3 regions of the Pseudovibrio sp. WM33 genome follow, and region 3 is predicted to be linked to each of the others. Evidence: predicted binding sites of a transcription regulator. Region 3 holds the regulator's gene; each other region holds the start of a gene.

Region 1 (7,647 bases), on a different contig from region 3:
ACTGCGGATCACGCAATTCTTCAGCAGCCCAAACACTTTCTTTGCTTGAGCTTCGGCTTTCTGAAGGCATGCCCGGCAACAGCACAGCAAGCAGCGCCAGCAAACCCAGACTGCCCACAGTCAGGAAAAGCAGTTCAGCAGGCTCACCAAATGTCAGATACCAACCACCAATCAGCGTCGCGACCACAAACGCAATCGATCCCCATGATCGCATCGGCCCGTAATTCAGGCCAAGAGTGCTCACAGTTTCATAGGCATATGCATCCTGCAGCGGCTGAATAGGCGTGTAGAAAATGGAGAGGAAAACAACCAGTCCAATGACAGTCCAATAGTCACTGGAGTAGATCAGAACCCAAAAGGAGATCAGCGCAATAACACTGAACAGCGCCATGGAATGACGCCTGCGCCCTGCACGATCCGAAATGCTCGTCATCAACGGAGTTGCAAAGATGCGGACGATATTTGGCAGGGCAATCACCAATGCGATCTGCACGGGTGTAAAGCTAATATCCTCCAAAAAAAGCGGAAAATACGCAAGAAAGAAAGCGTTTGCAAAATTAAACGCTGCAAACAAACCACTCACGCCTGTTGCAATCCAGAATAGGTTACTGGCTTTCCCTAATGAGGAAGTTCTTCTGGGCATAGTCATTGGAAAACACTACAAATGGGGGTGGAGAGTACCCGAGGAAGTGGATGGGAAGGGATACTCCTATCACTTGTGCTAATAGGGACTATCCAAATCAATGTAAACCAATTATTAGCCGTAGAATCTGTTATATAAACTTGTAGTATTATCTTAGTTAGTTATGAAGGAGCCACTTATGGCTGGCAACAACCGAAAGGTCCTTTTGAGCCCCGAGGAATTTGATGCCATCAAAAGCGCACTCTCTGAGACTGATAGAGGCCGTGCTTTCCTTCATGATCACCTCACACTAAACAGATCCGCCGAAACAGCAGACCTCCTGGAAGCTGTGCGACGACTTGAAAAAACATTGGTTGAGCGCGAACTGCCATCTGAGATGGAAACATATCGCCTGCACACCTATGAAATGTATGAGGCAATTGAGCGAACGAAGGACGAAATCTCAAAGATCAAGCTGGAAAATGCCGACAATAATCGCTTTTCAGCTGCCTCTGACGAGTTAGATGCAATCGTCACATCTACAGAAAGTGCAACACAGGTCATTCTGGAGTCCTCCGAAGCTATTCAGGATTTGGTGGACAAGCTCCGTGCGTCCGGCGCAGAAGATGCCCCATGCGACGCCATTGAAGAAATGGCCATGGAAATTCTGATGGCATGTTCCTTCCAGGATCTGACAGGACAGCGCATCAACAAAGTGGTGAAGGCCCTTCATTACCTTGAAGGCCGCATCTCCAAGATGATCCGCATCTGGGGTGTAAACCTGGCTGATGAAGATCGCCCGGAAATCAATTTGGATGAGCCGCGTGATGAAGATGATCGTCATATAGACAAGCGCCCGGATGCCCACTTGCTCAACGGCCCGCAAATGGATGGTGCAGGCGTTGATCAAGCGGACATTGACGCCATGTTTGATGCAACACCTGCCTTGATCGAAGAAGCGCTGAACGAAAACGTCGTTCAGTTTGCTGCTGAAACACGAGCAGAAGCAGTCCAGCAGGAAGAGGACAAAGCAGAAGAGCCCGCCGAGGAACCTGCTGAAGTCTTTGAACTTGATGATGTAGAAGAAGAGCTGAACGCTGTCGAAACGCCTCAAGTCGCGTTGATCGAGGACGACGACCTCATCGTCACCAACGACGATACGCCAGTCGAGACGGACACCGCGACAAAGCAGGACGACGCGCTGATCGAGATCGAGGGGCAGTCGCCTCCGCTCACCTCCCCAAGAGGCAGCAATTCCGACCCGCTCCATCACCTCTCAACAGGAGAGCGCCTCGCACTCTTCTCATAATTGAGACAGGAAACCAGAATTTCGAAAGCCGTTTGCCTCCTTTTCAGCGCAAACGGCTTTTTTCTTATGCAGGTGCTTTCTCTGCAGAGTACTGCTTCAGTGCTCTCTCAAAGATGGCAGGATCCACATTTCCGCCGGAGATCGTGATCACTGCCGTCTTCCCGGCAAGGTCAATCGTGCCGGACAAAACAGAAGCCAAAGCGACAGCTGCGCCCGGTTCAACAACCAGCTTCAGCTCAAAATAAGCAAAGGCAACCGCTTTCATCGCCTCGTCATCTGTGACACGCAGACCTTTTGCCTGACGCCTACTCAATACTGAAAAGCCTTTGTCCCCCGGCATTTCAGTCAGCACTGCATCACAAACAGAACCGCCCAGAGCAGCATTGCGAACACGTGTCCCAGCTTCAAGTGAACGTGCATAATCATCAAAACCAGCAGGCTCTGCCGTGTAAATCTGACACTCGGGCAGGCTCGTTTCCAGCGCCAGCGCAATACCGCTGGTCAGACCACCGCCACCTGTACAGCTGATCAACACATCAGGCGTGACACCCAAAACCTCACATTGCTCTGCAATCTCAAGCCCGGTCGTGCCCTGTCCCACAATCACACCGCTGTCATTGTAAGGGTGGATGAACGTCGCACCGCGCTCCTCACAAAGACCACGGGCAATCGCCTCACGGTCCTCGCTCTCACGATCGTAAAGCACAACCTCCGCCCCCAGCGCCTTCGTCCGCTGGATCTTCAGCTGAGGCGCATCCTCAGGCATCACAATCACCGCCGGGAAACCAAGGATCTTCGCAGCAGCTGCAACGCCCTGCGCATGGTTGCCGGAAGAACACGCAACCACACCAGCGGGCCGCTGCTCCTGAGGGATCAGGGAAAGGCGATTGAACGCACCTCGAAACTTGAAAGACCCGGTGCGCTGCAGGTTTTCGGCTTTAATAAAGACACGGCCATTCACCTGCTCATCCAACACCGGAAAGTTCAGAAGCGGTGTCAGGCTGGCATAGCCTTGCAGCCTTGTTCTTGCTTTTTCAATTTCGGAAAAAGTGAGTTCGACTGGACTGGAAACATCTAAAACCATAAGAACCTCGGCAACAGCAATATGCCGCCCTGTATAGCACGCAAATCTACATCGGCTTCAGATATTCTGATCACAGCTCAAGGAGATCCACTCAACCATTCAGGTGATTTCCAACAGAGCCTTTGCCCGCATATATGTCCTGCCGAAATCCTGTAGCAAATGCAGGGTCATAGGCATGTTCGGCGTTGGCCAGAAACTGCTCGGCACTTGCCCGCCACGTAAATCGCAGGGCAACATCCCGGCAATGATCCCGCGAGACCTCCAGTGCTTCCAGTGCTGCCGCCTGAAGATCATTCTTCAACACACCTGCCCCACTGTTGCCAATCACATCAATCGGCCCCATCACAGGAAAGGCCGCCACCGGAGTCCCGCAAGCAAGCGCTTCCAGCAGCACATTGCCAAACGTGTCGGTCTGGCTCGGAAACACAAATACATCCGAGTTTGCATAATACTCAATCAGCTCATCACCAACGACAGGCCCGGTAAACAACACCTCCGGATAAGCAACCTTGAGCTCCTCCAGCTGCGGACCTCCACCAACAACCACCTTGGTTCCCGGCAAGTTAAGCTGCAGAAACGCCTCGATGTTCTTCTCAACCGCCACACGTCCCACATACAAGAACCGCGGTGCTGGCAAGTGGTCCAGCAGGCTGGTCCGCATTGGCCGGAATCGCTGATGATCCACCCCACGCGACCAGCGCAGCAGATTGTCAAACCCACGCATGCACAGGTCAGCTTCCAGAGTACTCGTCGCCACCATGCATCCCTGCCCGCTGTTATGAAAACGGCGCAGCCAAGAATAGCTGAAGGACAGCGGAACGGGATACCGCGCCTGCAAATACTCAGGAAAGCGCGTGTGATAACTGGTGGTGAAAACACGTCCGTCCCGCTTTGCCACCTGCCGTGCCATAAGACCCAACGGCCCCTCGGTCGCGATGTGCAGATGATCACAGTCGTACTTCTCAATAAACCCACGCACGATATGCGGCAGCGTCAGGCTCAGCCGGATCTCACCGTAAGATGGCATAGGGATACTATGGAACGATTGCGGCGTCAGGAACTCAACCCGAATACCCATGGAGCGCAGCTCAACAGCAAGCCGCTCCAATGTCCGCACAACGCCGTTGATTTGGGGCTTCCACGCATCGGTGACGATCAGGATCGAGCTCATGCGGCCACCTGTCCGTCAGAACTCTCGCTGGCAGGCTCACTCTGGTCCCGTTTGCCATCGCCCCAATGAATAACCTCAAACGTTCCATCAAAGTTCTCAGCAACGGCAGTGCAACTCTCTACCCAATCACCAGTGTTTATGTAGTGGATGCCGTTGGTCTCATGATCAGCCGCATGATGGATATGACCACAGATCACCCCATCCACCTTCTGACGCAGCGCCTCGGAAACCAGTGTTTCCTCAAACTTACCAATGAAGTTGACGGCGTTCTTTACCTTCAGCTTCGCCCACGCAGACAGGCTCCAGTAGGTCAGCCCCAGCTTACGACGGCAATAATTCAGCACTGTATTGAGATTGAGCGCACTCACATAAGCCCAGTCACCAAAGAAGGCCAGCCATTTTGCATGACGCACCACCACATCAAACTGGTCACCGTGAATGACAAGGTACCTCTTGCCATTGGCTCCTTCATGAATGACCTGATCAACAACCTCAACACCCCCAAAATGAATGCCGAAGAAGTCCCGCAGGAACTCATCATGATTGCCGGGGATGTAAACGATCCGTGCCCCTTTGCGACCTTTGCGCAAGAGCTTCTGCACCACATCATTATGCAGCTGAGGCCAATACCAGGACCGCTTCAGCCGCCAGCCATCAATAATGTCGCCGACAAGATAAACCGTGTCAGCGTCGTTTTGCTTCAAAAAGTCCAGTAAGAGATCAGCTTGACATCCGCGTGTGCCCAGATGCACATCAGACAAAAACAAGCTTCTATATTTTTTACTAGTAGAATCCCCGGTCACCACGAAGCCTCCGGAATAAGAAAACCTTCTTTCCTTTAAATTGATTCACAAGAAACAAATATGACAGGATACATATACTAAAACCTGTCAGTTTCTTGCTTGAATCTCAAGTAACATTACTCCCCGTTTATTAGAGTAGAGCAAAGCAAGCGCCTGCAATTCAAGTGAATATTCTATTTGCTTGCTAAGCTTGATCCTGACTGGCTCAAACCTTTCTGAGAATGTAGGCTACCCTTCACAATTCACCGATTCATTAGGATGTTGAAATGCACTTGGGTATTGAGGGGCGCAAAGCCATTGTCTGCGCATCCAGCCGTGGGCTGGGTTTGGGAACAGCAAAAGCACTGGCAGAGGCTGGGTGTGATCTCGTAATCAACGGACGCAACGAGCAACGACTCGACCAAATCGCGAGCGAACTGGCAGCACAACACAGCATCTCAGTCATTCCCGTGGCAGCAGATATCTCCTCACCAGAAGGCCAGCAAGCCGTTCTCAAAGCGTGCCCAAACCCGGACATCCTCGTCAACAACAACGGCGGTCCACCACGCAAAGACTTCAAAGAGCTGGACCGTCAGGCGATTCAGGATGGTGTCATCCAGAACATGATCACCCCGATCGAACTGATCAAGGCAGTCATTGATGGCATGGCAGAGCGCCGCTTTGGCCGCATCGTCAACATCACCTCCATGTCCGTGAAGATGCCTATTGAAGGCTTGGACCTGTCCAGCGGCGCCCGTGCAGGTCTCACGGCTTTCCTGGCAGGCGTCTGCCGTCAATACGCCCAGCACAATGTCACTATCAACAATGTGCTGCCCGGAAAGTTCGACACCGACCGCCTGAAAGGTGGCTTCGAGCGTCAGGCAGAGCAGACCGGCATCTCCATTGAAGAAGCCAAACGCCTGTCTTCAGAAGAGATCCCAGCAAGGCGTCTCGGCAATCCGGAAGAATTCGGCAAAGCCTGCGCCTTCATGTGCTCAGCCCATGCTGGATACATCACAGGCCAGAATCTCCTGCTCGACGGCGGCCTCTACCCAAGCGCTTTCTAAAAATGAAAAGCCTCCCCGCAATCAAACCGCCGGGAGGCAAACCAAATCAGCTATTGCAGCAAACTCTTAGAACTTCAAACGGGCGCCAAAGCTGATAATGTCGACATTAGTGTCATTGACCGGTCCTTGAATGGTAATCCCTTCATAGAACGGGTGGCCAGGCATGATGTTAATCTTTTCGCTTACCGGGAATAAGTGCGAATAGCCAAAATCAACTTCAAGCCAATCCTCGTAGAAATAGCTCAGCCCAGCACTGAGCCAGAAGCGATCAGCATCAGGCAAACGCGGACCCCGGTTGCCTTCATTAAGCGGAGACCACTCATAGGCCACCCCAAATCGTCCTGTAATACTGCTGGTAAAGTCATATTCAGTCCCAAGAGATATGAAATAGCCATCGCTGTACTGAAATGGAAGATTAGAAACTTCGGTACCTTGTAGATCAAAAACAGGGAACGTTCCAAAGCGTGACCAGTGTGTCCACTCAAACGTCCCCATCCCGCGCCAACGCTCATTCAGCTCTTGCTGGAAGGAAACGGTTACTGTTTCCGGCATAATGATGTTCGCACGAATAGGAATTGGTGCATTACCTCCAATAACCAGCCGCCCTTTCAGGTTCTGCTCAACCGGAGAACGATATCCGATACCCAATTGAGTACCCTTCCATGGCTTAAAGAGCGCTCCAACAGTTGCCCCAAACCCAAGATTATAATCTTCACCACGCAACTCTGCAGTTGGAGCCGCTGCAGCAACCCCAAATCCTGATTTTAATCGAACCTGAATATACTGAAGCTGCAAGCCCACCCCGACCGAGAACTTATCAGTCAGTTCGTAAGCAGCCGTTGGTGTAACATTGACAGTTAGAACGCGGGAAGACCTCGCATAGACCTGCCCCGCCCACTCAATCTGAGGTTTGGTTTCAAAACCATAAGGCGCATTCGAACTGATCCCGAGAGACAGACGATCATTCACCTTCCAAGTCCCATAACCTGCAGGCACCCAAGCATCTACTCCAATATCTCCGGAGGAATATGGAACTCCCGTAATCGGTACAGGAAAGAAATCAATCGTCGCCGTATCCAGATCAACCGTTGCACGTGGAAACACGATGGTCTGCGAGGATTCCATCTGCACCCCATCATGGCCAGTCATGGTCGCCGGGTTCCAATACATGCTGGAGAGGCTTTTCGAGATGGTCGCATTTCCCGCAAAGGAAAGTCCCTGATACCACGCCGATTGCTCACGAACAGCAAAAGCACCGGCAAAAGCATCAGACGCAATCAGCAAAGAAGAAAGACTAGCGATCGTAATGGGTAGATATCTGGACATGCACGGTACTTTCTGTTCTCAAGAAAACAATCAAGCAGTGCCATGATCAAACTACGAGTTACTTATTGATTCGGCTCTCTTCACTAGAATGGAAAATGTTACAAACTAATTGCACTGGCATATTTAAGGGTAAAGGGAGCTAACTTCACAAAACAACAATACCTAGCGGGCTCACAATCACTTGGTTATTCGCATTTCAGGCAGGTACACTGAAACATTTTCTGTGACAAAACGTCCGCATAACAAAAGGCCCTCCATATGGAGGGCCCTTCAAACACGATTTGAT
Region 2 (7,647 bases), on a different contig from region 3:
CCTTTGTCAGCGTTTCTTCCGGGATGCGGTGACGGGTCTGGATGATGCTGGCGTCTTTGGTTTTTGTGGTGGTGTCTACACCTGTTGTCTCAATAAAGAAGTTGCGCAGGGCGACCGCGTTTGTCGTGTCATCTGAACCCTGATCGATCATCTTCAGGCAATCATTCTTGCCGATGACTGCCGCAGTCACTTGCACACCGCCGGTTCCCCAACCGTATGGCATTGGCATTTCGCGGGCAGCGAAAGGAACCTGATAGCCAGGGACCGCAATGCCTTTGAGGATTGCGCGGCGGATCATGCGTTTGGTTTGCTCATCCAGATAAGCGAAGTTGTAATGCTCGCCGGAGATGCCTTGTGTTTCAACGCGCTCGGTCATTGTGCTGCCTCCGCTACGAGTTCCTGTTCAGCTGCTTCGCGTTTCTCTTGCCACTCTTTGCGCACCTTGCGGATCAGCTCCAGTTCTGACTGGAAGTCGACGTAGTGCGGGAGCTTGAGGTGTTCTACGAAGCCAGTGGCCTGCACATTGTCTGAGTGAGACAGAACGAACTCCTGATCTTGCGTCGGAGAGTCTATTTCCTCGCCCAGCTCTTGAGCCCGCAAAGAGCGATCCACCAGAGCCATTGCCATGACTTTGCGCTCTCCCTGACCGGGGACCAAACCGTAGCCGCGCGTGAACTGTGGCGGTGCGGAAGCGGAGCCCTGGAATTGGTTGATCATCTGGCATTCGGTGACTGTCATGGTGCCAAGGGGAACTTCGAAGCCGAGCTCTTCCATGAAGAAGTCAACTTCGACCTCTCCAAGACGGATTTCTCCTGCAAAGGGATGGGTTCTGCCAAAACCACGCTGGGTGGAGTAGCCAAGTGCCAGCAGAAAACCTTCGTCGCCGCGTGCCAAATTCTGCAAGCGCAGATCACGATCAGCGGGGAAGGTGAGCGGTTCGCGAGTGATGTCACCTACTGGAGCATCGGGTGCGATTGGCTCATCTGGCTCGATCAGACCTTCATCATTGAGAAGATCAGTGACGCGCGGTACCACCTCTTCCTTCTCGAACCCCTGTGTTTCTGGTGCTGGTGCTTCCCCATCAGCAACCAGCTTAAAATCGAGAAGGCGCTGGGTGTAATCGAAGGTGGGGCCAAGCAACTGTCCGCCGGGGAGATCCTTATAAGTCGCGGAAATGCGGCGGCGGATCAGCATCTTGGCAGTATCGATTGGTTTGGAGTATCCGAAGCGTGGCAGAGTGGTTCTGTAGGCGCGCATCAGGAAAGCAGCTTCAATGAGATCGCCACGGGATTGCTTGATACCGAGTGCTGCCAGTTCTGCGTCGTACAGAGAACCCTCTGCCATCACACGGGAGACAGAGAGGTAAAGCTGTTCGGAGACTTGCTTGAGGCTCAGGGATGACACGCTGGTATCGCCGCGGCGATCCCGTGCCATGAGCTTGTGAGCGTTACGGATGGCTTTCTCGCCACCTTTCACAGCAACATACATGAGTTAAGCCTCCAAACCGGTGATTTTAGTGGAGCGGGGCAGGCCTGCGACCTGACTGGTTCCAGCAAAAATGATATCGATGCCGAGTGGGTAGAGTGTGCTGTTGTCTTGCATCTGCTGCCAGAACATTGCTGGTGCGGGAGCAATGCTGAACTGCTTCTCGGTTTTGATGCCCGGACCTTTTAACGTGATGCCGTCGTCCTCAGTGAGCTCAGCGACCATTAGGATGATTGTAGTTGAGCGGTCTGGATACTCGGCATTGCCAGCGGCAAAGCTTGCGATAGCAGGGAGCAGTTTTGTATCCGAGACCAGCGCAAAAGCAGCCGCTGCCGGGCTTTCAACGAAGGGTGCTGCAGTGTGGAAACGGATGTAATTCTTGACGGTTTCATTGGTTGCCAGCGCAGGATCCAGCCAGAGCGGTGTGTCATAATCGCAAAGTGTCAGCACGAGCGCTGTCGCAGCTACTGACAGTGGAGCAGGGGGGCTGAGTGTGAGAATGTCCAGCTGCTGCACTGTTCCCGGTTGCGCCAGTGCGTTCATGGCGGAGCGGAATACGGACTGTGCGTCGTGGACTGGATCTGCCAGGCCCGGAGCGGGTGCTTTAGCGAAGATTGAGGAGGCTGTTTGCGTGCTCATATTACTCTCCCCGTACCATGGTGAAGAAATCAACTTTGGTGGCAGCGACTTCTGCGCGTGTTTCGTTTTCCGCTTGTTCCTGAGTGCTGGCCAGAGGCTGTAGAACTTTCGTCTCAATGAGATCACGGTGTTCTGATTGCTGCCAGAGCGCGTCTACCAAAGCGGCCTGTAGAACCTTTTGCTTGTCGCGACCAAGAGCCTGACCAAATCCGGTGGTGCCATCGTCCAGTGCGATGACACATCGTGTGACGGTTGCCTCGCACATGTTGAAGGGGGCACCTGTGCCGCCGGCGCGGCCACGAACCATCACAAGTCCGATTTCCGCCGGGCGGATAACGGTATAGTTCGGTTCTAAGCCGAGGTTTTTCCACGTTTCTGCAAGGTCTTGCGCTGAGGCCTTTGCCAGAATGCCCATGGCACTCTGCCTAGCTGCAATTTCCGGTGATTGCTCTTTGAGCGAACTTGCCGTCATTTCAGCCCCTTTAACTTTCAGGAACACACTGGTTCTCTGGCATTGTGTGGTGACGCCCTGTGGTTTCACGAAGAACTGTGTCTGGGCGCCTGAATTTGGTTGCTAAGCTAGAACTAATGTTGTCTAGTTGTATAGACAAATATTTTGCTCGCCAACTGACTAGTGTTGTTTCATGACGAAGGGATGACGAATGCGATGAAATTTGATTTTTCTCCTGTTGAGCGACGTGCGGGCGTTGCCATGTGGAAGCAGATTGCTGAAGTACTGCGCTCTGAGCTTTCTCGAGCTGAGGTTTCTGAGGGGGAGAAAATCCCAACAGAACAAGAGCTTGCTCATAGTTTCGAGGTCAACCGCCATACTGTTCGGCGTGCGATTTCCACTCTGATTGAAGAGGGCTTTTTGCGCTCAGATCAAGGACGTGGAACCTTTGTCGCAAAGGCTCCACTGGTCTATCCAATTGGTCCGCGCACACGGTTTTCGGAGAACTTGTCGGGTCAGGCGCAGGAGGTTTATGGGGATATCTTCCGCACAACCGAAGTGGCTGCAGATGCTTACACATCGGAGTTGTTGGAGGTTGAACCGGGCACTGCGTTGTTTAAATGCGAATCCGTAAGTTATGCAGACGGCACGCCGGTTATCGCAGGAACGCGCTGGTTTGAGGTCTCTCGTTTTCCCAATCTGCCTTCAGATTTGAATGAGACCAATTCGATCACCAAGATCATGGAGAAGTATGGTTTTGGCGATTATCGGCGTCAGGAAACCCGGATTACGGCAGCGCTTTGTAGTGCGCATAATGCGGAGTTGCTTAAGATTTCCGAGGGATCGCCTGTGCTTGTGATGGAATCCATCAACGTGATTGCGAGTGGTGAGCCTATACAAATTGGTCGTGCCTATGTGGCTGCTGATCGGATGCACCTAACAGTCAGAAATGATTAGGCTTTTGCTCAGAGCCAGTACTTGGGTGCTTCTACGGCGGCGTTCCAACGTTCCTGAGCTTCCAGCCATGCGTTGTCGGCGCGGGCCTGATGCCAGCCAGCGACAAAACCGATGACCGTTGAAACTTCGTTGTTTTGTAAGGACTGCGGAAGCTTCATTGCGACCAGACGGTCAGCCATGGCTACATCGTTGAGGTAGCCGAAGGTATTTTGCAGGCGTTTCAGGCACTTAAGGAAGAGATGCAGATCTTCTGGTTCATAGAGAGAGCGGAAGAACTCAACCGTATAACGCAGTTTTTTGAGCGATTTGCGGAGATCGTGTCGTTGCTCAATGGTGAGGTCCTGCAAGTTCTCTGCGCGCTTTTCGCAGGCCTTCCAGCGCTTGGACAATGCGTTCTGAGCGAAAATCTCGATTGGTAAGTCCAATTTCTTGAACTCACTTACTCCCAGGTTCTCTTTCCAAGCTGGGCTGTGTGCGAGCTCTCCCAATTGGAGTAGGAAGTTGTTGAGTTTTGGGTCGATCAGTTCTTGTCTCAGTTCGACTTGCGCTTCCACATGCGCCAGTTGAATGGCCTCAAAGAGAGGCTCTACAGAATGTGTGTCTGGCAGTAACGGGATGACCGGTGTGATGATATCTTCTACTAGTACATCGATATCCCTTTGATTTCCTGCAGTTGTCGCGAGTTGCTTTGCGGAGGTATCGAGTTCAGCGATGATGTCATTGTCCGGAAACGCCGCTTTGTAGATGTTGAACGCACTTCTTAATCTGCGCAGCCCGACACGTAACTGATGTGGGCCTTCGGAGATATTTTGCTGAAGGACGCAAGAGCGGTTGGCGACGATTTGGTTGAGGCATTCGTTGAGGATTTTTTGGAAGGCTGAGCCTGCGTTGTCTTCTGGTTCCAACTCGATGTAGTTGGAGTGGAGCGCTTCTGATGGGAGCTCAGGTGGTTCACCACTTGCCAGTCGATAGCCAATGCCTGCTTTGTTGCTGTTTGAAAACAGAATTGGTCGATCTCTCATGAGTGCGCCTGCCAGTTTGTACAGGCTTTCGACCGGGCCTTCCATCAGCTCCAGCTCTACTTCATGGATTGGATGCTCTTTAGAGGTTGTTTTAGCTATGCCAGAATCCAGAGCCACTTCAATCTTCGCACCTGCTTTATCTGTATAGTAGGTCAAAGTGCGCGTGATGGCGGTCTCGAACAGAATTCCCCACTGCTTGCCCTCAAGCAGAGATAACAGCTGCTGCTTGATTTCGTTATCAGAAATCACGTGGAAGTCTGGCTCAATTCCGGCTATGGGCAGTTCCAGCTCAATCCGTTTGGAGAGCCCGGACTGCATGCCACCGCCTTGTTTGATGGTTTGCAGCCAAATGGTGCCGTTATGGCGTGTTCTTAGTGAGATACGGGCTTTCTTGAGCGCGTGATCCGGCGTGTCGTAATACACGGAACGGAGACGTTTTACGGATTGTTCACTGACCGCAAAGCCTTTTGCTGGTTTTGCTTTAGCCAGTTGCTCCAGAGTTGTTTCGTCTACAGAAAGCTTAAGCTCAATCTCGTGCATGATTGCCGGGCCACCCTATGCACAGTGTGCGAAGTGGAAGCTTGTTCCATCCCACTCTTGTTGATTTTACGTAGTAAACATCTCGCGAACGTATCCGCCTGTAAAGGGTGCAAAACGTCTATGGGAATTTATCAAAGATATAATCCCCATTTGGCAATGGTATTATGAATTGTGCTCTATTAATGCCCGTTGGTGGGTTATGCAGGCGTTAGCGGATCCTGCTGGAACAGGTAGGCATCAAAGGCCGGATCGTCGACGTCAGATAAATCCATCAGGCGTTTCTTGACGTTCTCAAGGTGTTGCCACATCGCTTGTTTTGCTGCTTGCGGGTCTCTTCGCTTCAGGGCATCGAGGATGTCCTGATGGTCGTTGAGCCACTCTTCGCGGTATGTGTTGTCGAAGATGCGTTCGTGCAGCTTATCCCACATTCTGGAACGGGTGCGCTGTTGCCAGAGGTTTCTGACCATATCGACCAGTACCGAGTTCTGGGTGGCTTCTGCTATGAGCAGGTGAAATTCCTCGTCCGCTTCATATCCGCCGGAGCCTTTTGCCAGGTCTTCGCGTTCACGCTCCAAAGCATCGCGCATGCGCAGGATATCTGCTTTGGTGACCATGGAGGCTGCGAAGGCGGCGATGTTGCTTTCCATAAGCTGGCGTGCCTGAAGGAGCTCAAACGGGCCGATGTCTTCCAGGTTTGAAGTAGGAGTAACTTGCTCTGCATCCGGCAGGCGTACAACGTAAGTGCCTGATCCTTTGCGCACATCAATCAAGCCTTCGATCTCAAGCATGATCATAGCTTCGCGCAGAAGTGAGCGGCTGACGTTCATTTCTTCAGCAATCTGGCGCTCCGGGCACAGGCGGTCTCCAACCTTGAACGTTCCGTTGCCTAACTCTTTGCGCAAGACCTCAGCTACTTCCTGATAGCGGCGACGCTGACCATCCATTTCGCTTATTCTCCCATGCCTGCGCGGTTTGGCGGATTTTCATGATTGCTGCACGCTTAAGATACTAAATAAAGCAGATTTGCAAGCGAGACAAAAGGCCAGAGATTTGCCTTGTTACTCTGGCCTTTCTTATTCCATTAGAAGGCTTATTGGGTCAATGCTTTGATGCGTGTGATCAAGGAACCAACTCTCTCAGATTTTTCCGCGGCTTCTGCATGCATTGGCAAAACAGCTTCGATGAATGGTGCTTTATCCACCTCAATGAACTTCACATTAAGCTCGGACTTTGCCTGCTCTATATGCTCCTTGGTCATTTCGTTCCATTGCGCACGATGGAAGTGCATGGAGGACTTGGCAGCAGCACGAATTGCTGTTTGCTCATCGGAGTTTAATGAATTCCAGACAGTGGTTGAAATGACCACGATGGACGGGATCATTGTGTGGCCGTCATCGGAGTAAACCTTGGAGACTTCACCATGACGGGCCGTGGTCAGCGCCAGTGGGTTATTCTCTGCACCATCAACCACGCCCTGCTGAAGTGCGCTGTACAATTCGCCCCAGGATATCGGCGTTGGGCTACCGCCGAGCAGCTCTACCATGCGGATTGCGGAGGGGGATGGCTGGACGCGGATCTTCATGCCTTTGAGATCAGCTGGTGAGTGGATTTCCTTGTTGGCGTAGAAGGAGCGGGCGCCTTCCACGTAAAAGGTCAGACCAATGAAGCCTTTGTCTGCCGATGCTGCAAGGATGTCATCACCGATTGGGCCACTGAGAACATCGAAATAATGGTTCTCGTCTACAAAGATGTAAGGCAGGTTCAGTGCTGAGTAGGACTCTTCAAAGGCTTCCAATTCGCTGGCATTGGTTTTGGCCATTGCGAGGGTGCCTTCTTGCACTAACTCCATGGATTCCCTTTGTGTTCCCAGGGCGCCGTTGCCGTAGATGCGGATTTTGAGAGAGCCATCAGTGGCTTCTGCAACTTTGTCTGCCATGTGCTGCATGGAAACTTTGTCTGCCATGTGCTGCATGGAAATGTGCAGAGGATGCTCTGGTCCCTGATTATGGCTGAGTTTCAATGTCTTCGCGTAGCCGAATGAAGTTGTTGCAAGCAGAGCTGCACACAGAACTGTGGCTTTGGCAATCTTTCTCGTAAACATACACTTCCCCCCGAGTGATCGCAGCGAATGTATTCGTGAGATGAAACTATAGAATGCTGAGGCTGCGATATGTAATGGAAAGAATTGGATGGATTTGAGGAGTTGTCAAACCATTTTATATATTGGTTGACCTTATGAAGAGCTTATTTGTTTTCCGTCTAACCGAATTATTTGTAATGGATCAGCTTGATAGAAGAATAGAAGCATTATTCTTCACTTTTGCTCTCGTATGATTGGTCGGAGTTCTTCTAAGAAATGGTTGTATTGGTCAACCATAAGACGAGAAGGTACAAAAAAGCCCCTGAACTTGTTATTCAGGGGCTTAATTGATGATCTCAGTTCATGTTTTACGGTTTCCAGCGCCGCAGCAGCATGGCGTTGGTAACCACGGAGACAGAACTCATGGCCATGGCAGCTCCTGCGATGACAGGGGAGAGCAATCCCAGTGCTGC
Region 3 (7,647 bases):
TTTCCATGTCCGCAGCAGCGGCTTCAATCTTTTCAACGAGCAGGTCAATTTCTTCAGCGGTAATGGTCATTGGCGGCATAATGCGGAGCACGTTGTCTCCGGCACCAACCGGCAGCAGGCCGTTGTTGCGCATGTGGGCCAGCACCTGTGTGTTTGGCACTTTGCATTTCAGGCCAAGCATCAGGCCTTCACCGCGCACCAGCTCAAACACATCACTGTGCTGATCGACAGCGCAAGCCAGCTTCTGCTTCAGCTGCAAGCCTTTTTCCTGAACAGCTTCCAGAAAGCCTGGTTCCAGAACCGTTTCCAGAACAGCATTGCCAACAGCCATCGCCAGCGGGTTGCCACCGAAGGTGGTGCCGTGAACGCCAGGAACCATGCCACTGGCCGCTTCATTGGTTGCGAGGAACGCCCCCATTGGGAAACCGCCACCGATGCCTTTTGCAATCGCCATCAGATCCGGTGCAACGCCTGCCCACTCATGGGCAAAGAGTTTGCCGGTTCTGCCAACACCTGTCTGGATCTCATCGTAGATCAGCAACAAGTCATTCTCATCACAGATCTGGTGAAGACCTTTCAGGAAGGCCGGGTCCATGGTGCGGATACCACCTTCACCCTGAACCGGCTCCAGCATGATGGCTGCAGTTTCCGGTCCGACCATCTTTTTAACCGCGTCCAGATCACCAGCGGGCACCTGATCGAACCCTTCTGGCGCAGGGCCGAAGCCTTCGAGGTACTTTTGCTGGCCACCAGCGGCGAGCGCTGCCATGGTTCTGCCGTGGAACGCATTTTCAAAGGTGATAATGCGGTTCTTTTCAGGATTACCCTTGGCAAAGTGATAGCGCCGTGCGGCCTTCATGGCCCCTTCTGTTGCTTCCGTCCCGGAGTTGGTGAAGAACACAACATCAGCAAAGGTGTTGTCTGTCAGCAGCTTTGCAAGCTTCTCACCCTCTGGAATTGTATAGAGATTGGTGACGTGCCACAGCTTTTCAGCCTGAGACTTCAGCGCCTCAACGAGCTTTGGGTGTGCATGACCCAAGCCGGAGACGGCAATACCCGAGGCACAATCCATGTATCGTCGACCATCAGCCGCAATCAGCCAGACACCTTCCCCACGCTCGAACGCGAGGTCTGAGCGTGCATAAGTCTGCATTAGCGACGAAGTCGTCATTTCTTACTCCTTATGGATTGAGCTTTCTCGATATGCTCAAAAGTCCTGGTTGCTACAAAAACAAAAAAACGCCGTGTGGCGTTTTGAAACTAAGAGAGGCGACATATAAACCGCGTTCCCTCAGGGCAGTCAATAACACGTATTGCCAGCAATACCTTACTCCCGTTCAGGAATTGGCTGCCAGCTTTGTGTCTCTCCCTCTGGTGCAGCTTAAACAGGCTACTACCGGAAGAAGCATGCATTGTGGCATTTTTAGAGGATGGAGTAGAGATTAAATCCCATGCTCTATGACCAGTTTTTTTCCACGGTTCTTAAGGTTTATTCAATACACCTCTAGCGTGTACTACGGCATATGAGAGAGGAGTGCGCTTAGTTCTTGTGTTATGCAATTTGTAGTTTACTAGTGTTTTTTACTAGTTGTTTTTCAGTGGTAAATATATGTATTAAATATCAACGGGGTAACGCTATCAGCTCTTACTTTGTGTTGGAAAGAATGCGGTGGAACTTGGTTTAACAAACAGCTCCTATTCTTTAGATTGATAATCTTCTCCCACCACAAGAAGGCTGTTATAGGTAAGTAGTAGTACGGCAATTCTGGGGAAAACCAGAGTCTTCCCCACCTCAATTCTTTGAGGTTGTTGATCGTATCAACGCCCATATAGTACTGTGTGTTAAGAGTTATACACCATCTCGTAGTTACTGAACGCTGCAAGCACACACGCTCAGGTAAGCGGCACTTTCGGATGCGTCCGAACTGAGCGAATGCTGTTTTGCGCGCCACTGAAGGAAGACGGGGCCCTTTAATGAGCTGGACAGCAGAACGTGTAGAGTTACTAACCAAACTTTGGGCAGACGGGTTAAGCGCCAGTCAAATCGCGGGGGAACTTGGCAATGTGACCCGTAATGCGGTGATTGGTAAGGTTCATCGCCTTGGTCTTTCAGGTCGTGCTAAGTCGGGAGGCGGTGCAACCAAGACGAGAAAGGCACCTGCCCCAGCGGCAAGGGTTGTAACATCCACCAAACCAACAGTGGCTGAAGCGATTGCAGCTGTTGCGCCTTCTCCAAGTCCCCGACAGATTCAGCCAACAATAGCAGGTGCCAACGCCCTTAAAGTTGAACCGATTGAAGCTATCCAATCAGAAATTTCTCCAGTCCCAACCTCCGATCTCTTTATTCCGGTTTCAGAGCGCGCCTCCATCCTGACATTGAATGAGCGCACCTGTAAGTGGCCGATTGGTGATCCGAGTTCTGATGACTTCTATTTCTGTGGTCGCCAGTCAGATGCAGGCACACCTTATTGTGCGCATCACCGCAGCATTGCCTATCAGCCCGTCAGCGACCGCCGCAACCGCCGTGCAAGCTAATCTGAGCTGAAAAAGCAACGTATTGAGCCGGGTCCAAAGCCCGGCTTTTTGCTGTTTTGGGGGTTGCCAGCTGCTAATGTCGGTGACCTGTAGATATGAGAAAACCGCCCTTGGGCGGTTTTAGATTTCCATTGTTGCCTTAAACACTTAACCTATAGCGAACTGGTCGTTAAAAGCATATCCGGCGCCACGGACAGTGCGGATCGGGTCTTTCATGCGGCCTTTGTTGATGGCTTTGCGCAGGCGGCCTACGTGGACGTCTACGGTGCGCTCATCTACGTAAACATCATGGCCCCAGACTCCATCCAGCAGCTGTTCACGAGAATACACCCGGCCCGGTGCGCTCATGAGGAACTCCAGCAGGCGGTATTCTGTGGGGCCGAGGTGGATTTCACGGCCTGTTCTGCGCACGCGGTGGGTTTCGCGGTCGAGCTCGATGTCGCCAGACTTGAGCATTGTGGAGACAACTTCTGGCAATGCACGGCGGAAGATCGCACGAACACGGGCCATAAGTTCCGGAACGGAAAACGGTTTGACGACATAATCGTCAGCCCCGGTTGCCAGACCGCGGATGCGCTCGGATTCTTCGCCGCGCGCTGTCAGCATGATAATCGGCATGCGCTCGGTTTCTGAGCGTGCCCGCAAACGACGGCAGAGCTCGATGCCGGAGAGGCCCGGAAGCATCCAGTCCAGCAGCAGCAGGTCCGGCTGGCTTTCCTGTAGGAGGAGTTCCGCCTCATCTCCTCTTGCGCACACGTCAACAGTGTAGCCCTCTGCTTCAAGGTTATAGCGCAGCAGCAGGCTTAGCGGTTCTTCGTCTTCTACAATCAGTATCTTAGGCATAGTAAAGTGCTCTCTTTGCACCTTCTCTTATAAAGCAATTGCGTGTGTTCTGCTCGTTATAAGTGAACACACTCTACACGGTTGTGCTCTGCGCCAGTTCGTCCGTTTTTGGACGATCTGTTGGAAGGTGGCTTCCGGAGATCATGTAGTAGATGTTTTCTGCGATATTGGTTGCATGATCACCGATGCGCTCAATATTCTTTGCGCAGAACAACAAGTGCGCGCACATGGTGATGGAGCGCGGGTCTTCCATCATGTAGGTGAGCAGCTGGCGGAACAGGCTGGTGTAAAGCGCATCCACTTCGTCATCGCGAACATGTACGCGCTGGACAACCTCAAGATCGCCAGAGGTGTAGGCATCCAGAACGGCTTTGAGCTGCTCAAGCGCCAGATCAGACATGTGCTCAACACCCACAGCGAGCTGCTTGTTGTTGAACTCAGATTCAATCGCCAGTGTTCGCTTGCCGATGTTCTTGGCCATGTCGCCAACGCGCTCCAGGTCGTTGGAGATACGCATGGCGGCGATGATGTCGCGCAGATCGCTTGCCATTGGCTGGCGGCGTGCGATCACGGAGATGCACAGCTCTTCCAGCTCGGCCTGCATGTTGTCCAGTCGCTGGTCGGCGGCGATGGTGCGGGTTGCCAGTTCGCGGTCCTGTCTCAGCAGTGCGGTGACAGCGTCGTGAACAAGGGTTTCTGCCAGTCCGCCCATTTCAACGACACGTCCGGCCAGTTCTTTTAGCTCTTCATTGAAGGAAGAGACAATATGATCTTTCATCGGATATCTCCTTAGAGTACCGCTCTTTTATTCTTAACCAAAACGGCCTGTGATGTAATCCTGCGTGCGCTGGTCTTTTGGGTTGGTGAAGATGTCGTTGGTCAGCCCCTCTTCCACCAGATTACCCAGATGGAAGAACGCGGTGCGCTGGGACACACGTGCGGCCTGCTGCATGGAATGGGTTACGATGACTATGGTGTAGTTCTGGCGCAGCTCGTCCATCAGCTCTTCCACTTTCGCGGTGGCAATCGGGTCGAGCGCAGAACACGGCTCATCCATCAGGATCACTTCCGGGGACACAGCGATTGCGCGCGCGATGCACAAGCGCTGCTGCTGACCACCGGAAAGGCCTGTGCCTGGCTCGTCCAGACGGTCTTTCACTTCTTCAAACAAACCTGCACGCTGCAGGGAACTTGCGACGATATCTTCCAGATCTGACTTGCCTTGTGCCAGACCGTGGATGCGTGGGCCGTAGGCCACGTTCTCGAAGATTGATTTCGGGAACGGGTTGGGCTTCTGGAACACCATGCCAACACGGGCCCGCAGTTCCACCACATCAATGCGCGGGTCGTAGACATCGTCATTGTCCAGGAGAATGTCTCCTTGCACGCGGCAGATATCGATGGTGTCGTTCATGCGGTTCAGGCAGCGCAGGAAGGTGGACTTGCCGCAACCGGACGGGCCGATCAGCGCGGTCACCTGATTTTTGCGGACATCCAGATCGACACCATGAAGGGCCTGCTTGTCGCCGTAAAACACTTTTACATCGCGGCCACGCATCTTGAGTGTTTCGCCTTCAGCTGAAACGGCTGGAGGGGCGCTCATTGTTGTATCCATTGCACTCTCGGTGTCTGTGGTCATTTCCAATGCCATGATCTTGCCTTTCAAATCACCAGCGGCGCTCAAAACGTTTACGAAGGACGATTGCGATTGCATTCATCGAGATCAGGAAGCCGAGCAGCACCATGATCGCAGCAGAGGTTTTCTGCTGGAAGGCAGGTTCGGGAAAGTCTGCCCACATGAAGATCTGCACGGGCAGCACGGTAGAGGGATCAACCGGACTTGCCGGGATATCTACAATGAAGGCCACCATGCCGATCATGAGAAGTGGTGCGGTTTCGCCCAGTGCCTGCGCCATGCCGATGATGGTTCCGGTCAGGATGCCCGGCATTGCCAGTGGCAGCACATGGTGAAACACGGCCTGCAAGCGGGAGGCTCCGACGCCGAGTGCGGCTTCGCGGATGCTTGGTGGCACGGCCTGAAGCGCTGCACGGGAGGCGATGATGATGGTTGGCAGGGTCATGAGCGCCAGCACCATACCGCCAACAACCGGCGCCGATCGCGGCAGACCGAAGACGTTGAGGAACACCGCAAGGCCAAGCAGACCGAACACAATGGACGGCACGGCTGCGAGGTTGTTGATGTTCACCTCAATCAGATGTGTCCAACGGTTCTTTGGCGCGAACTCTTCCAGATAGATTGCAGCGGACACACCAATTGGAAACGAGAGGGACAGGGTAACGAGCATGGTCCAGAAGGAACCAACGGCTGCGCCCCAAATGCCTGCCATCTCTGGCTCACGGCTTGCACCGGACTTGAAGAAGATGGAGTTCCACTCGTTTGCAACAGTGCCTTTGGAGACCAGATAGTCGGTGTAGGCGATTTCTTTGTCTGAAAACTTGCGGAAACTTTCCGGCGTTTCCAGCTCTTCAATGCCCCACTGGCCAGCTGGTACGGCAGCATCCGTAGACAGCGGAATGAAGGCTGTTCCGGTGACGCTGGTTGGTGTCACCTTTTCTGCTTTAATGGTTCCGCCGTTCACCTCTACAAAGAAGCTTGGCATGTTAGCATTGAGTGTGCCGCCCGTGCCAATGTTGGCAAGATGGCCCTGCAGAGTAACCAGTTCAGCTTTTTGCTTTTCCAGTGCGTTTATGATCTTGACCAGAGCGGCTTTATTGCCTTCAACCTCAGAGGTCAGGCGCTGTGCTACCAGAGGATCTTTCTCGTTGGCCAACCGGGTTTCCAAGCCTGCGATCTTGGTTTTCACGCTGATTTCTGATCGGCCACGCGCTTCAATCTTGCCTGTCAGCAGTTCGATTTCGCGATCATAATAGGTTTTCAACGCCGCAAGGATCTTCTCAAACTCAGGCTTTTCTGCACTGATGGTCACCTGACCGTCCGTGCCGGAAACTGTTGCTGCACTTGAGGTGGCGATCTCGGTTTTCTTTGTGATCAGGCCTTTGACATAAAGGTCGGCAAAGTCGGAGAGCGGGATTGCAACCGGACCGGTCCCACCCAGTATGGATGGGTCGGCTATTGCTTGCTTTTGCAGCGTGACATTGGCACCGGAGGACACCAGAGAATAGAGCACACGGCGGTTTTTACGGTCGGAAGCAAATGGCAATTCTGCCTTCAGTCCGTCGCGAATGATCTTGTTGTAGCTTGCGCCAGCCGGATTGGCCGGATCGACCTTTTCTGCACTCAGATTGAGCGGCACGCTTACGTAGTTGTAAGTGAAGGCAGGCAAGCCTGAGCCGACAATTGTGAAGAGCAGCAGAACCAGAAACGTTGCGGCCAGTGCGATGGCACCCATGCCGTAAGCCTTGAAGCGCGCTTCCATGCTGTAGCGCTTTTTCAGGCGCTTGCGAGCTTCGTCTGTCGTATGGACGCCGGAAGGAATGCCTTTGACACGCCCGCCAATGGCAGTACCGGCAGTGTCCTGAGCGATATCAATCATACTGTTCCCTATATTTCTTCACGACGCGCAGAGCGAAGATGTTCAGAGCAAGTGTGATGCAGAAGAGGAGAAGACCGAGTGCAAATGCTGCGAGTGTTTTCGCGCTGTCGAATTCCTGGTCACCGACCAGCAAGGTGACGATTTGCACGGTCACGGTTGTTACAGCTTCCAGCGGGTTTGCCGTTATGTTTGCGGCAAGCCCTGCAGCCATCACCACGATCATGGTTTCACCGATGGCGCGGGAGATGGCGAGGATGAGAGCGGACACGATGCCCGGAAGAGCGGCTGGCAGAACAACCCGGCGGATTGTTTCCGACTTGGTGGCACCAAGACCGGCAGAGCCATCGCGCAGTGACTGCGGCACCGCGTTGATCACGTCGTCAGAAAGGGAGGAGACGAACGGAATGATCATAATGCCCATGACAAGGCCAGCAGCCAGTGCAGATTCTGAACTGACTGACAGGCCGATGCTTTCGCCCCAGCCACGAATAAAGGGTGCCACAGTCAGCGCCGCGAAGAAACCGTAGACCACGGTTGGAATGCCAGCCAGAATTTCCAGAACCGGCTTTGCAATGGCGCGCACTGGCGTGCTTGCATAATCGGAGAGGTAAATTGCGGAGAGCAGACCAACGGGCGCGGCTACGAAAATAGCAATTGCTGTGATCAACATGGTGCCAACCAGAAGCGGGATTGCACCGAAGATTTCTGTATTGGCTTCGCCGTGCTCGGCCCCCGCCCCTTCAAAGGCGCTTTG

The links. Region 3 encodes PhoB, which activates phosphate uptake and scavenging genes when phosphate is short. Its sites were predicted from a motif close to TGTCATNNANCTGTCAT; they were not measured.
Region 1: PsWM33_RS16430 (UDP-2,3-diacylglucosamine diphosphatase) is a predicted target of PhoB. The motif match lies at 5,039-5,055, and genes of this name have one in related genera.
Region 2: phnF (phosphonate metabolism transcriptional regulator PhnF) is a predicted target of PhoB. The motif match lies at 2,769-2,785, and genes of this name have one in related genera.

What each region holds. Positions count from the first base shown of each region.
Region 1 is NZ_LMCK01000090.1:228,584-236,230, forward strand. Features, by position in the region: gene PsWM33_RS16410 (MFS transporter) at 1-583, opposite strand, end outside; gene PsWM33_RS16415 (protein phosphatase CheZ) at 822-1,931, shown strand; gene PsWM33_RS16420 (threonine ammonia-lyase) at 1,996-3,015, opposite strand; gene PsWM33_RS16425 (glycosyltransferase family 4 protein) at 3,107-4,186, opposite strand; gene PsWM33_RS16430 (UDP-2,3-diacylglucosamine diphosphatase) at 4,183-4,989, opposite strand; gene PsWM33_RS16435 (SDR family oxidoreductase) at 5,256-6,035, shown strand; gene PsWM33_RS16440 (OmpP1/FadL family transporter) at 6,102-7,361, opposite strand.
Region 2 is NZ_LMCK01000090.1:300,320-307,966, forward strand. Features, by position in the region: gene PsWM33_RS16705 (alpha-D-ribose 1-methylphosphonate 5-phosphate C-P-lyase PhnJ) at 1-376, opposite strand, end outside; gene PsWM33_RS16710 (carbon-phosphorus lyase complex subunit PhnI) at 373-1,488, opposite strand; gene phnH (phosphonate C-P lyase system protein PhnH) at 1,492-2,124, opposite strand; gene phnG (phosphonate C-P lyase system protein PhnG) at 2,126-2,596, opposite strand; gene phnF (phosphonate metabolism transcriptional regulator PhnF) at 2,792-3,532, shown strand; gene PsWM33_RS16730 (CYTH and CHAD domain-containing protein) at 3,541-5,094, opposite strand; gene PsWM33_RS16735 (FCD domain-containing protein) at 5,292-6,038, opposite strand; gene PsWM33_RS16740 (TRAP transporter substrate-binding protein) at 6,185-7,195, opposite strand; gene PsWM33_RS16745 (heavy metal translocating P-type ATPase) at 7,543-7,647, opposite strand, start outside.
Region 3 is NZ_LMCK01000074.1:9,291-16,937, forward strand. Features, by position in the region: gene PsWM33_RS12645 (aspartate aminotransferase family protein) at 1-1,171, opposite strand, end outside; gene PsWM33_RS12650 (GcrA family cell cycle regulator) at 1,975-2,535, shown strand; gene phoB (phosphate regulon transcriptional regulator PhoB) at 2,683-3,378, opposite strand; gene phoU (phosphate signaling complex protein PhoU) at 3,452-4,156, opposite strand; gene pstB (phosphate ABC transporter ATP-binding protein PstB) at 4,190-4,981, opposite strand; partial or broken gene pstA (phosphate ABC transporter permease PstA) at 5,046-5,756, opposite strand; partial or broken gene PsWM33_RS28875 (DUF3333 domain-containing protein) at 6,387-6,893, opposite strand; gene pstC (phosphate ABC transporter permease subunit PstC) at 6,886-7,647, opposite strand, start outside.